One region of the Carboxydocella sp. ULO1 genome, then DNA from elsewhere that is predicted to be linked to it. Evidence: riboswitches for the same ligand, from Rfam matches in the RefSeq annotation. Region 1 holds a riboswitch; each other region holds the start of a gene.

Evidence for each region. Region 1 has a riboswitch for cyclic di-GMP ahead of ULO1_RS06080 (hypothetical protein). Riboswitches for the same ligand answer to the same signal wherever they lie in the genome.
Region 2: another riboswitch for cyclic di-GMP. It lies ahead of ULO1_RS01345 (hypothetical protein); the one in region 1 lies ahead of ULO1_RS06080 (hypothetical protein).
Region 3: another riboswitch for cyclic di-GMP. It lies ahead of ULO1_RS01115 (Flp family type IVb pilin); the one in region 1 lies ahead of ULO1_RS06080 (hypothetical protein).

The regions. Positions count from the first base shown of each region.
Region 1 covers NZ_BDLQ01000031.1:16,186-19,457, reverse strand. Annotated here, with positions in the region: gene ULO1_RS06090 (class I SAM-dependent methyltransferase) at 1-245, shown strand, start outside; gene ULO1_RS06085 (DUF362 domain-containing protein) at 396-1,514, opposite strand; cyclic di-GMP riboswitch class I at 1,682-1,766, shown strand; gene ULO1_RS06080 (hypothetical protein) at 1,828-2,577, shown strand; gene ULO1_RS06075 (sigma-54-dependent Fis family transcriptional regulator) at 2,765-3,272, shown strand, end outside.
Region 2 covers NZ_BDLQ01000007.1:109,375-112,646, forward strand. Annotated here, with positions in the region: gene ULO1_RS01335 (ABC transporter permease) at 1-167, shown strand, start outside; gene nikC (nickel transporter permease) at 179-1,036, shown strand; gene ULO1_RS01345 (hypothetical protein) at 1,098-1,769, opposite strand; cyclic di-GMP riboswitch class I at 1,838-1,925, opposite strand; gene ULO1_RS01350 (peroxiredoxin) at 2,056-2,526, shown strand; gene ULO1_RS01355 (inorganic phosphate transporter) at 2,515-3,272, opposite strand, start outside.
Region 3 covers NZ_BDLQ01000007.1:66,622-69,893, forward strand. Annotated here, with positions in the region: gene ULO1_RS01100 (sensor histidine kinase) at 1-194, shown strand, start outside; gene ULO1_RS01105 (response regulator transcription factor) at 207-854, shown strand; gene ULO1_RS01110 (glycosyltransferase family A protein) at 904-1,353, shown strand; gene ULO1_RS14490 (Flp family type IVb pilin) at 1,431-1,592, shown strand; cyclic di-GMP riboswitch class I at 1,676-1,762, shown strand; gene ULO1_RS01115 (Flp family type IVb pilin) at 1,882-2,043, shown strand; gene ULO1_RS01120 (prepilin peptidase) at 2,120-2,623, shown strand; gene ULO1_RS01125 (TadE/TadG family type IV pilus assembly protein) at 2,635-3,024, shown strand; gene ULO1_RS01130 (TadE/TadG family type IV pilus assembly protein) at 3,037-3,272, shown strand, end outside.

The DNA.
Region 1 (3,272 bases):
AGGCCTGGAGAGTGCTTAAACCCGGTGGAATTGCCGTTTTTACCGCCCTCTGGACCGATATCCCCGGCTGTGGCCTGCCCGAGCTTTGCTGCCTTACCGAAGCAGAAGTAGAACAACTGGTAGCGCGCAGCCCTTTTGAGTTAATGTCCAAACAAATTGTTAATGACCACTCCCTCACCGGCTGGGAAGGCATCTACTGGCGCCTGGTGCTGCGTAAACAAAAGCGTGTGCAGATCATAAAATAAACCCCGTGAGCCCTGGTACTCACGGGGTTGTTTGTTCTTTAATAGCCGCTTTAGCCAGGCCATAAATACCGCTAGCTGTAGCTGACCCAATAATCCCTTCTGCTCTGATTAAGCTTCTTGTCTTAGTATATGCCTGCCACTGGCATCTGGTTACTTTTTCCGACCGAACAGTTTGAGCAATAATCCCTGTTCCAGAATAACAGCATCAAAGGGACAGAGTTCCTGGCAACAATAGCAACGAATACATTGCTCATAGTCTACCATCGCTTTCCCATTTTCGATCTTTATGGCTTGCGGTGGACAATGCTGAGCACAACGGCTGCAACCGGTACACTTTTCATTCATAACCGGCCGATAGGTGAACTGATTCTGGAAAAAGCGGACCAGAAAAGGCGGGACCCGCCCATCCAGAGACTCCAGGTTATAGGGGGGCTGAAAATTCCAGCGTAACTCCCGGCCACTGCCTACCACTTCAATCCTCTTCAACCCCGGTACCAGCCCCCGGGCCAGAGCCAGCCGTGATACCGGCAATTCCTCACTGTTGAAACCCATCATCTGACCCATGACCAGGTCAACAGCAAAGCCATTAGTGCCGCCCAAAATCACTCCCGCTTGAATAGGCGAACCATTACGGGGGCCATTGCCTTCCATCCCAACAATTCCGTCTACCAGGAAAAAAACCGGCTTAACCAGCAGGGCCAGGTCAACCAGCATAGCAGCAAAATCGTCCCGTCGCTTCAGGCGCAGGTGAAACTGAGCTTTGCCTGGACCCACTATGCAGCCAAACAAATTCTTGACGGCCCCGGTGATGCCCATAAAGGAATGGGTCTTCATTTTGGCCAGAGAGATAACTTTATCCACCTGTTGCAGTTCACCGGTCAAATGGAACTTGCGGATTACTTTTCCCTCAGGAAAGGAATACTCCGCTGATTCGGCAAATGCCAGCAATTCCGCTCCTTCTTCCCGGCATACCCCGGCTATGCCGTTTTTTTCCGCCGCCTTCATGCCACTGCCAATTCCAGGACTATCTCCGACTAAAGGTATGCCACCGGCCCTCTTTACCTGACGAATTACCGCTCTTACTACTTCCGGATGGGTGGTTACTGCTCGCTCCGGTGGCAATCCCTCCAGCATATTGGGTTTGATGAGCACCCTCTCCTCCGGCTTAATCAAAGTTTCCATGCCACCAAACTGGTTTAGAACCTCCTGGACTCCCGCTTCCACTTCGATATAATCATAGGTTTTTGCCACTGCTGCCGCTACTTTCAATGATTTTTACCTCCTGCTTTATGAGATTTCTTTTAGTGTAGCACAATTGTTCAGTTTTAAACAAGGGGCATAACATTTCTCCAATATGGCACTCTCTCGCCTGAGGAAAAATTTTTTTAATTCCCAGAAACCCCCCTAAAATACTTTTTGAAAACGTATAATATGATAACCGAAAAGAGTAAAACCGTCGAAAGGCGGCGACACAAAGCTATAGGGGCTAAAGCTGCACAGCCATGCCAGCCAGCTGCCGGGCGAGCCTCCTTAATTTAACTGCTTGCTCGGGATAAGATTTTAAATTAAGGAGGGGTTCTTTATGAACAAACGTAAAGTCTTTTTTACCATGGCTCCAATCGCTCTCGCTACTTTAGTCCTTCTTGGTAGCGGCCCAAACCCGGCCAATGCCAAAGTAAGCAAAGACAAAAACCATAATGGTATACCTGACAGCTGGGAATTGCGCTATCATCTCAGCATTTATCGAAATTTGGCCAACACTGACCCGGACCGGGACGGCCTTACTGTTAAACAGGAATTTTACCTGGGCTTGAATCCGGTAAAAGCCGATACCGACCAGGATGGCATCAAGGATGGTAATGAAGACCTGGACCATGACAAACTGACGAACCTTCAGGAATACCTTGTTCACACCAACCCTCTAAACCCTGACAGTGACAGAGATGGTATTAAAGATAGAAACGAAGACCTGGACCGAGACAACCTTAACAACTATCAGGAATTTGTGATCCATACCAGCCCGCTGAAAGCTGATTCAGACGGGGATGGTATGAAAGACGGTGACGAGGATTTTGATAAGGACAGACTCTCTAATTCCCAGGAGTTTAGCATAGGCTCCAACCCCATCGATAGTGACTCTGATGATGATGGTATTATGGACTTTGATGAAGATGATGATGGGGACAAAATCAGCAATGGTAGAGAATTTGTATTAAAAGAAGATCCTAAAAATCCTGACACTGACCATGATGGTGTTCTCGATGGTGATGAAGACAATGACCATGATGGTATAAATGATGGAGAACAGAATGACGGAGAACATGATGACTGAAGAGAGGCCACATGGCCTCTCTTCTTTTTACACAGGGGTTATAGCTTTAAACAACGGGATATTATAGCAGCAGTGGAGATAGTATAATCTCATCCCCTTAATTGGTAGTTTAACCTAACAAAAAAGGACTTTCCCCCGGCTATGGAGAATTTGTTCACCCATACAGCCAGCAAAGGGGGATATAGGGGTGGATTACAAACATCTATTGGATATAATCCTGGCTAATCTGGATGAAGGAATCATTGTTACTGATACTAAAGCCAATATCATTTTTTATAACGAACCTGCCACCAATATCGGTGGAATAGACCCGGCAGCAGCTATTGGGAAAAATATTTTGGACGTCTTTCCAGGCCTCACCGAGGAAACCAGTACCTTTTACTATGTCCTGCGCCAGCGTCAGCCTTTGCTCAACCATGTCCAGCATTATACCAATTACCAGGGCAAGCAGGTAGCCACTGTCACTTCTACCATCCCTATGTTTGAAAACGGCCAACTGGTGGGAGCGGTAGAAATCTTTAAAGATCTGACCCAGGTAGTCCAGCTATCGGAAAAAATTCTAGCCCTGCAAAAAGAACTGGCAAGTCACAAAAAAACTGACCCTGCTCGGGGTAATGGTACCCGCTACACTTTTGCCGATATTATTACCAGGAACCCGATTCTGCAGGATATCCTCCACCGGGCCCGCAAGGTGG
Region 2 (3,272 bases), on a different contig from region 1:
TCTTCTCCTGGCCGGGAATTGGCCGCTATATCTATGCTGCCATAATGGCCAGGGATTTTCCGGTGGTGCAGAGCAGTATTGTTTTTATAGCCATGCTGTTTGTGTTAATCAATCTTCTGGTCGACCTGCTTTATACCTATATTGATCCCCGCATTCGTTACAGTTAAGGAGGAGCGCCATGAGCCAGAACAAAGGAGGACTATGGGCTGACGCCTGGCGTCGGCTAAAGCGGAATAAAGTTGCCCTGCTGGGTGCGCTGATTGTGGCTATCTTGCTGTTTACTGCTCTGGCTGCCCCGCTCATCGCTCCTTATGACCCCGTTCATGATGGGAGCTTGAAGGAGCGCTTGCAACCACCCAGCGCCAAGCACTGGCTGGGAACGGACAAGCTGGGCCGGGATATTTTTAGCAGGATTGTTTATGGTGCCCGCATCTCTGTTGAAGTGGGGGTTATTTCTGTAGGCATCGCTTTGATAGTAGGCACCCTGATGGGGGCGTTGGGCGGCTATTATGGCGGCTGGCTGGATTCCATCCTGATGCGTATTGTTGATATAATGCTGGCATTTCCCAGTGTCCTGCTGGCAATCGCTATCATGGCAGTGCTGGGGCCCAGTCTGGAAAATGCCATGGTGGCCATCGGACTGGTGAATGTGCCAACCTTTGCCCGGGTGGTACGGTCTACTGTTCTGGCGGTGAAAGCCACTGAATATATCGAGGCGGCCAAAGCTATCGGGGCCAGGGATGCTCGCATTATTTTCCGCCATATTTTGCCCAACTGCATTGCGCCCATTATTGTAACAGCTACCCTGGGCATCGGTACAGCTATTCTCGATGCCGCCGGCCTCAGCTTTCTGGGCCTGGGGGCTCAGCCACCTACACCGGAATGGGGGGCGATGCTGGCCGATACCCGGGATCTCTTGCTTAAAGCGCCCTGGGTGGCCATATTCCCCGGGATTGCCATTATGCTGAATGTACTGGGCTTTAATCTGCTGGGAGACGGTTTGCGGGACGCCCTGGATCCCAGGTTGAAACAGTAAAACGCATTGCCCGGTGGAGGTTAAATAACAAAGCCGCAGGCTTTGCCTGCGGCTTGGATTTTTACTGGGTAATGGAGGCATTAACAGTTGTAGTAGCCTGAGCAGTTTGATTCAAAGCTGAGGTAGCGGCAGCCAGTTCAGCTTCCAACTTTTTGATTTTAGCTTGTAATTCAGCGATTTTACGTTTGGCTTTTTCCGCTTTGGCTTTGGCTTTCAGTTCCTGTTTCAGTTTCTTTTCCTGGGCTTTTAATTGAGCCAGTTCCCGCTTGTCTTTTTTCTGTTCTTTCTTAATTTCATTTTCCCGTTTGACAATTTCCTTTTTCAGCATCCTGGCCAGCTCATTGATCCGGTGAATGCGTTTCACATAGGTCTTACTGTCTTTAGTTTTCTTGAAATCAGCCACTGCATCTTTTTTCAGACTATTGATAGCCTGGGCCAGAACCCGGATATCTTTTTTGCTGGTGATCAGCTTGTTCAGCTCAGCCTTGAGTGCTGTATCGGTCGGATTGTCCAGCAGCTTAACCAGCACCGCTTTTACCTGCAGAACCTGCTGCTCAAAAGGATTGACCTGGGTAGTAGTAGTGGTATTGCCATAGGTGTCGGAAGTAACAGTGGTCTGGGTTGTAGCATCAGTGGTAGTGGTGGTTTCCCCTTCAGCAAAAACAGCGGAAACAGGACCAAGAGCCAGGATTGCGGCAACAAAAGTGGCCAGGAATTTGTGTTTGATAGTCATAAGACATACCTCCTTTTAATGCTCAAAATTTTACCTCCTGCCAGAGCAGGAGGTAAATCGCCTCGCACTCGGGCAGCTGGCTGGCCTGGCAACGGAGTTGCGGTAGCCCCTTTAGCTTTGCGTCACCACCTTTCGATGGTTTTGCCTTTTTCCTTTTCGCTATATTATACGAACAGGCAATCATTTTTGGGGGGACCTAAGAAGTTTTTCTAAAAAATTTTTTTCGACAACAAAACAGGAAATCCTGCTCCAATGGGGAAAATAAGTAGCAGAGGAGGTTGAGAATATGGTAGAGATCGGCTTCAAGGCCCCTGATTTTACCCTGCCCGCTACCGGGGGACAGGAAATCACTTTATCCCAATTAGCTGGCAAAAAGGTTGTTCTTTATTTTTATCCTAAAGATAATACTCCTGGTTGAACCAATGAAGCGGTCGATTTTAATGACCGGATGGAGCAGTTTGCTGCCATCAATACCGTTATTCTCGGAGTAAGCCGGGATTCCATAGCCAGTCATGAGAAATTTGCGGCCAAACTGGGTCTGAAATTTCCTCTGCTCAGTGATAGTAACGGGGAAGTATGTCAGTTGTATGAGGTATTAAAAGAAAAGAATATGTATGGCAAGAAAAGCATGGGGATTGAAAGATCCACTTTCCTGATCGATGCCGATGGTGTTATCCGACAGATCTGGCGCAAAGTCAAGGTAGCCGGCCATGCCGAAGCTGTCCTGGCTGCAGCCAGGGAGCTATCAGAGCAATAATTCCAGGGCTAGATAGACCCCGGCTCCGATCAGGCTGGTAGCTGGCAAAGTGAGAAACCAGGCGGTAATAATCTGTCGGGCCACCCCCCATTTTACCCCGCGAAAGTTTTTGGCTGTGCCCACTCCCATGAGTGCGGAAGCGACTACATGAGTAGTGCTGACGGGTAGGCCAAAGCGGGAAGCCAGCAATATTACCAGGGAAGAGCTAATATCCGAGGCAAAACCATTTATGGGTTCAATTTTAAAAATCCGCCCGCCCATGGTGCGGATTATTTTTTTCCCCCCTGTAGCGGTACCCAGGGCCAGGGCACTGGCGCAGGCAACTACTACCCAGAAGGGAACATGAAAAGTATCAATCATACCGGCGCTGACGAGAGCCATAGTGATCAGGCCCATGGACTTCTGGGCATCATTGGAGCCATGGGAATAGGCAGTCAGCGCTGCTGAAAGGATCTGTAAGCGACGAAAAACATTATTGGTCTGATGGGGATGAGAAAAGCGGAAGAGCCAGAAAAAACCCACCATTACCAGATAGCCCACCACCAGACCCAGAATAGGGGATAAGATCAGGGACAGGATGATTTTACTCAGGCCTGTCCACTTGATGAGCGCAAAACCGTGCTGGGCAGCGGCAGCTCCTACCAGGCCGCCGATGAGGGCATGGGAAGAACTGCTGGGAATGCCATAGTACCAGGTAAACAGGTTCCAGAAAATAGCAGCTGAGAGGGCGCCGATTAAAACCGTCT
Region 3 (3,272 bases), on a different contig from region 1:
GTGTTAACATCCTGATCAAGGATGATGGCCAGGGGTTTGATGTGGAACAAGCCCTGGCCAACAAGCAACGGGAGAGCCTGGGTTTGACCAGTATGCGGGAAAGGGTGGAACTGTTAGGAGGCACTTTCATCCTGCGCAGTCGACCAGGGCAGGGGACGGAGATTCTGCTGAAAGTACCGCTCAACGAAGGATAGGGAGGTTTAGCTATGGGGATAGTGAGGATTTTGCTGGTAGATGACCATCCTCTGATCCGGGAAGGCTTACGCAAGGTACTGGCTCTAGAGCCCAACCTGGAGGTGGTGGGGGAAGCGGGAGATGGGGCGGAGGCAGTGGCGAAGGCCCGGGAATGTCTTCCCGATCTTGTTTTGATGGATATCAACATGCCCCGTACTGATGGTATTCAGGCTATCCGCCAGTTGAAACAGCTGATGCCCCGGGTGAAGATCATCGCTCTAACAGTAGCGGTGGATGAACGGGCACCGGAGGTGATTAAGGCCGGGGTAGCAGGCTACCTGCTCAAGGACATCAGTGCTGATAACTTGCTGGCGGCAGTGGCCACAGTAACCGGGGGTGGAACCGTGATTGCTCCGGAGGTAATGGAAAAAATCAGCCACATGATGACCCGTCTGCAGGAACAACAGCTTTTGCAACAGCTTACCCGACGGGAAAGGGATATTCTGGGCATGGTGGCTCAGGGTTTGACCAACCGGGAAATCGGGGAAAGGTTGTTCATCAGTGAGAAGACTGTAAAAAATCATCTGACCCATCTTTTTAAAAAAATCGGGGTGGAAGACCGGACCCAGGCGGCGCTGTTTGCTGTGCGCATGGGACTGACCGAGGAACCCAATTCCTGAAGGCAGCATATCATGGCATAGACAAAAATCCCGGAGTGGGGTGGATTATATGTCATGGTGGCTGCCCTTTTTCTGTTTGCTGGGCTTAGTGGGCTTGCTGCTGTGGGGACTGTTTTACAGCCGCCGTCAACAACGGCAACCACAAATGAATGGGATTTCCGTGGTGCTATTGACCAGGAATAATGTGACTAATCTGGAAGGGGTGGTACGCTGGCTGCTGCAATACGAGTATCGTTATCACTGGTTGCTGCAGATTATCATCATTGACCAGGGGTCCTGGGATCAGACTCTGGCCATTGCCGATAAACTGGCGCGGGAACATTTTAATCTGCTGGTAGTAGAGCAAAAGTGGTTTCCGCTCATATCGCCTCGCCGTCTGGCCTATCTGGCAGCCCGCTACCAGCGGGTGGTTTTTCTGGATTTGCGGCAGCGGCAACAGGGGAAACGGGAATTGCAGACATTGTTGCGAATTTTTAATGAGCAGGCTTTTGGGACTTAAGATCCATAGACTAATACCCCTTCATTTATGTATACTAAAAGTAGGAGCCTGAAAGGCGAAGCGGAGGAGGGACCGGTATGGGAAAAGTTCAACGGTTTTGGCGGGAGGAGAAGGGGCAGGCTTTAAGTGAGTACACGCTGATTATCTCTCTGGTTGCAGCAGCTCTAGTATTATCTTTAATATTGTTTAAAGATAAAATTAAACCTTTGTACGAAAAAAACCATTTGTCTGGGACCTAAGTCCTAGAAAAATTAAAGCTGCGGTCCCATAGACATTTGTCCTAATTGGGTATATACTAAAATCAGAACAAGGCAATAAGACACAACGATAAAGGCAAACCCGGTGAAAGCCGGGGGCGCAAAGCCATGGGTCTAAGGCGTATAAGCGCTATGACTGCCAGGCTGCCGAATTGTGGAAGGTCGGTTTGTGACCCCCTTTCGCCGGGCAGCCGGTAAAAGGGGGTTTTTAGGTGTTGTGTCTTATGCATAAGGGTGAAAAAGAGCGAAGTTTAGCAAGGAGGGATTTGGTATGAACATCATCAAAAGATTGTGGAAAGAGGAGTCTGGTCAGGCAATGACCGAGTATGGTCTGATTATTGCTTTGGTGGCGGCGGCTCTGGTTGTAACGGTAATAGCTTTCAAGGATAAGATTAAGGCGGTATTTGAAGGACTAAGCTTTAGTGCTAGCTAAAAAAACCCCAAGGCCCTACGCGGTAGGCCGAGTGCCTCGGTGTAGGGCCCTATTTTTCCCGGGCGGAGGGATGAGTTTGTTCTGGGTTATCATCACACTTGCCATTTATTATGACTGGCGCTATCGGCGCATTCCCAACTGGCTGGTACTGTATACCCTGCCTCTGATCTGGGGCTGGCACTATTACCAGGGCGGTTGGCCTGAATTGAAAGGCTCTTTGCTGGGCTGGCTGGTTGGTCTGGGTCTACTAATCCTGCCCTTTCTGGTAGGTGGAATGGGTGCAGGAGATGTGAAATTCCTGGCGGCCATCGGTGCCTGGGCAGGGGGAAAAGTGGCGTTATATACTTTTCTGGCAGGGGCCATCCTAGGGGGACTTTGGCTGTGTGGCCGACTCCTCTGGCAACAGGGCTGGGCCGGGTTTAAACAAACCTGGTCTAAAGCAGGTGCCAGGCTATTTGTTGGTTTCTTTACCGGCCAGTGGTGGAAGGAAGAAACCAGCCAGACAGATCCGACGGCTATCCCCTATGCCATTCCTCTCAGCCTGGGCTATTTACTGGTGACACTCTGGTTAGGTAGGTGAGGAAAATGGGGATGGGAAGAAAAAGAGGGGAAAGGGGACAGGCACTGGTGGAAATGGCCCTTGTTCTGCCTCTTTTATTAATGTTGCTCTTTGGCATTATTGAATTCGGTCGCATTTTCCATGCCTATCTGACGGTGAACAATGGGGCCCGGGAGGGGGCGCGTCTGGCAGTGGTGGGGGCCCAGGATACAGCTATTATCGCCAGGATTAAAGATACAGCTGTGGGTCTGGATAGCAGTAAACTGCAAATCACCATCGCTCCTGCCTATAGCAATCGCCTGCGGGGGCAACCGGTAACGGTGCAGGTTTCCTACCCGGTACAAATCTTTGCCCCCATTATCGGTGAAATTATCGGTAACCCCTATACAGTAAGTGGCAGTGTGCAGATGCGGATGGAATAGGGGGGAGGAAAGATGAAGAGCAAAGAGAGCGGAGAAAGAGGGACGGCAATCGTGCTGGTGGCCCTGGCTCTGACGGGGCTGCTGGGGATGGTGGCGATGGTAGCTGATTTTGGCCAGTATTATCTCTGGGAAAACCGCCTGCAGACCATGGCCGATGCGGCGGCTTTGGCCGGGGTGCAGGAATTGCCGGATCATCCGGATGCAGCTGTGGCGGTAGCAGAACAATATCTGGCTGCCAATGGTGGTAC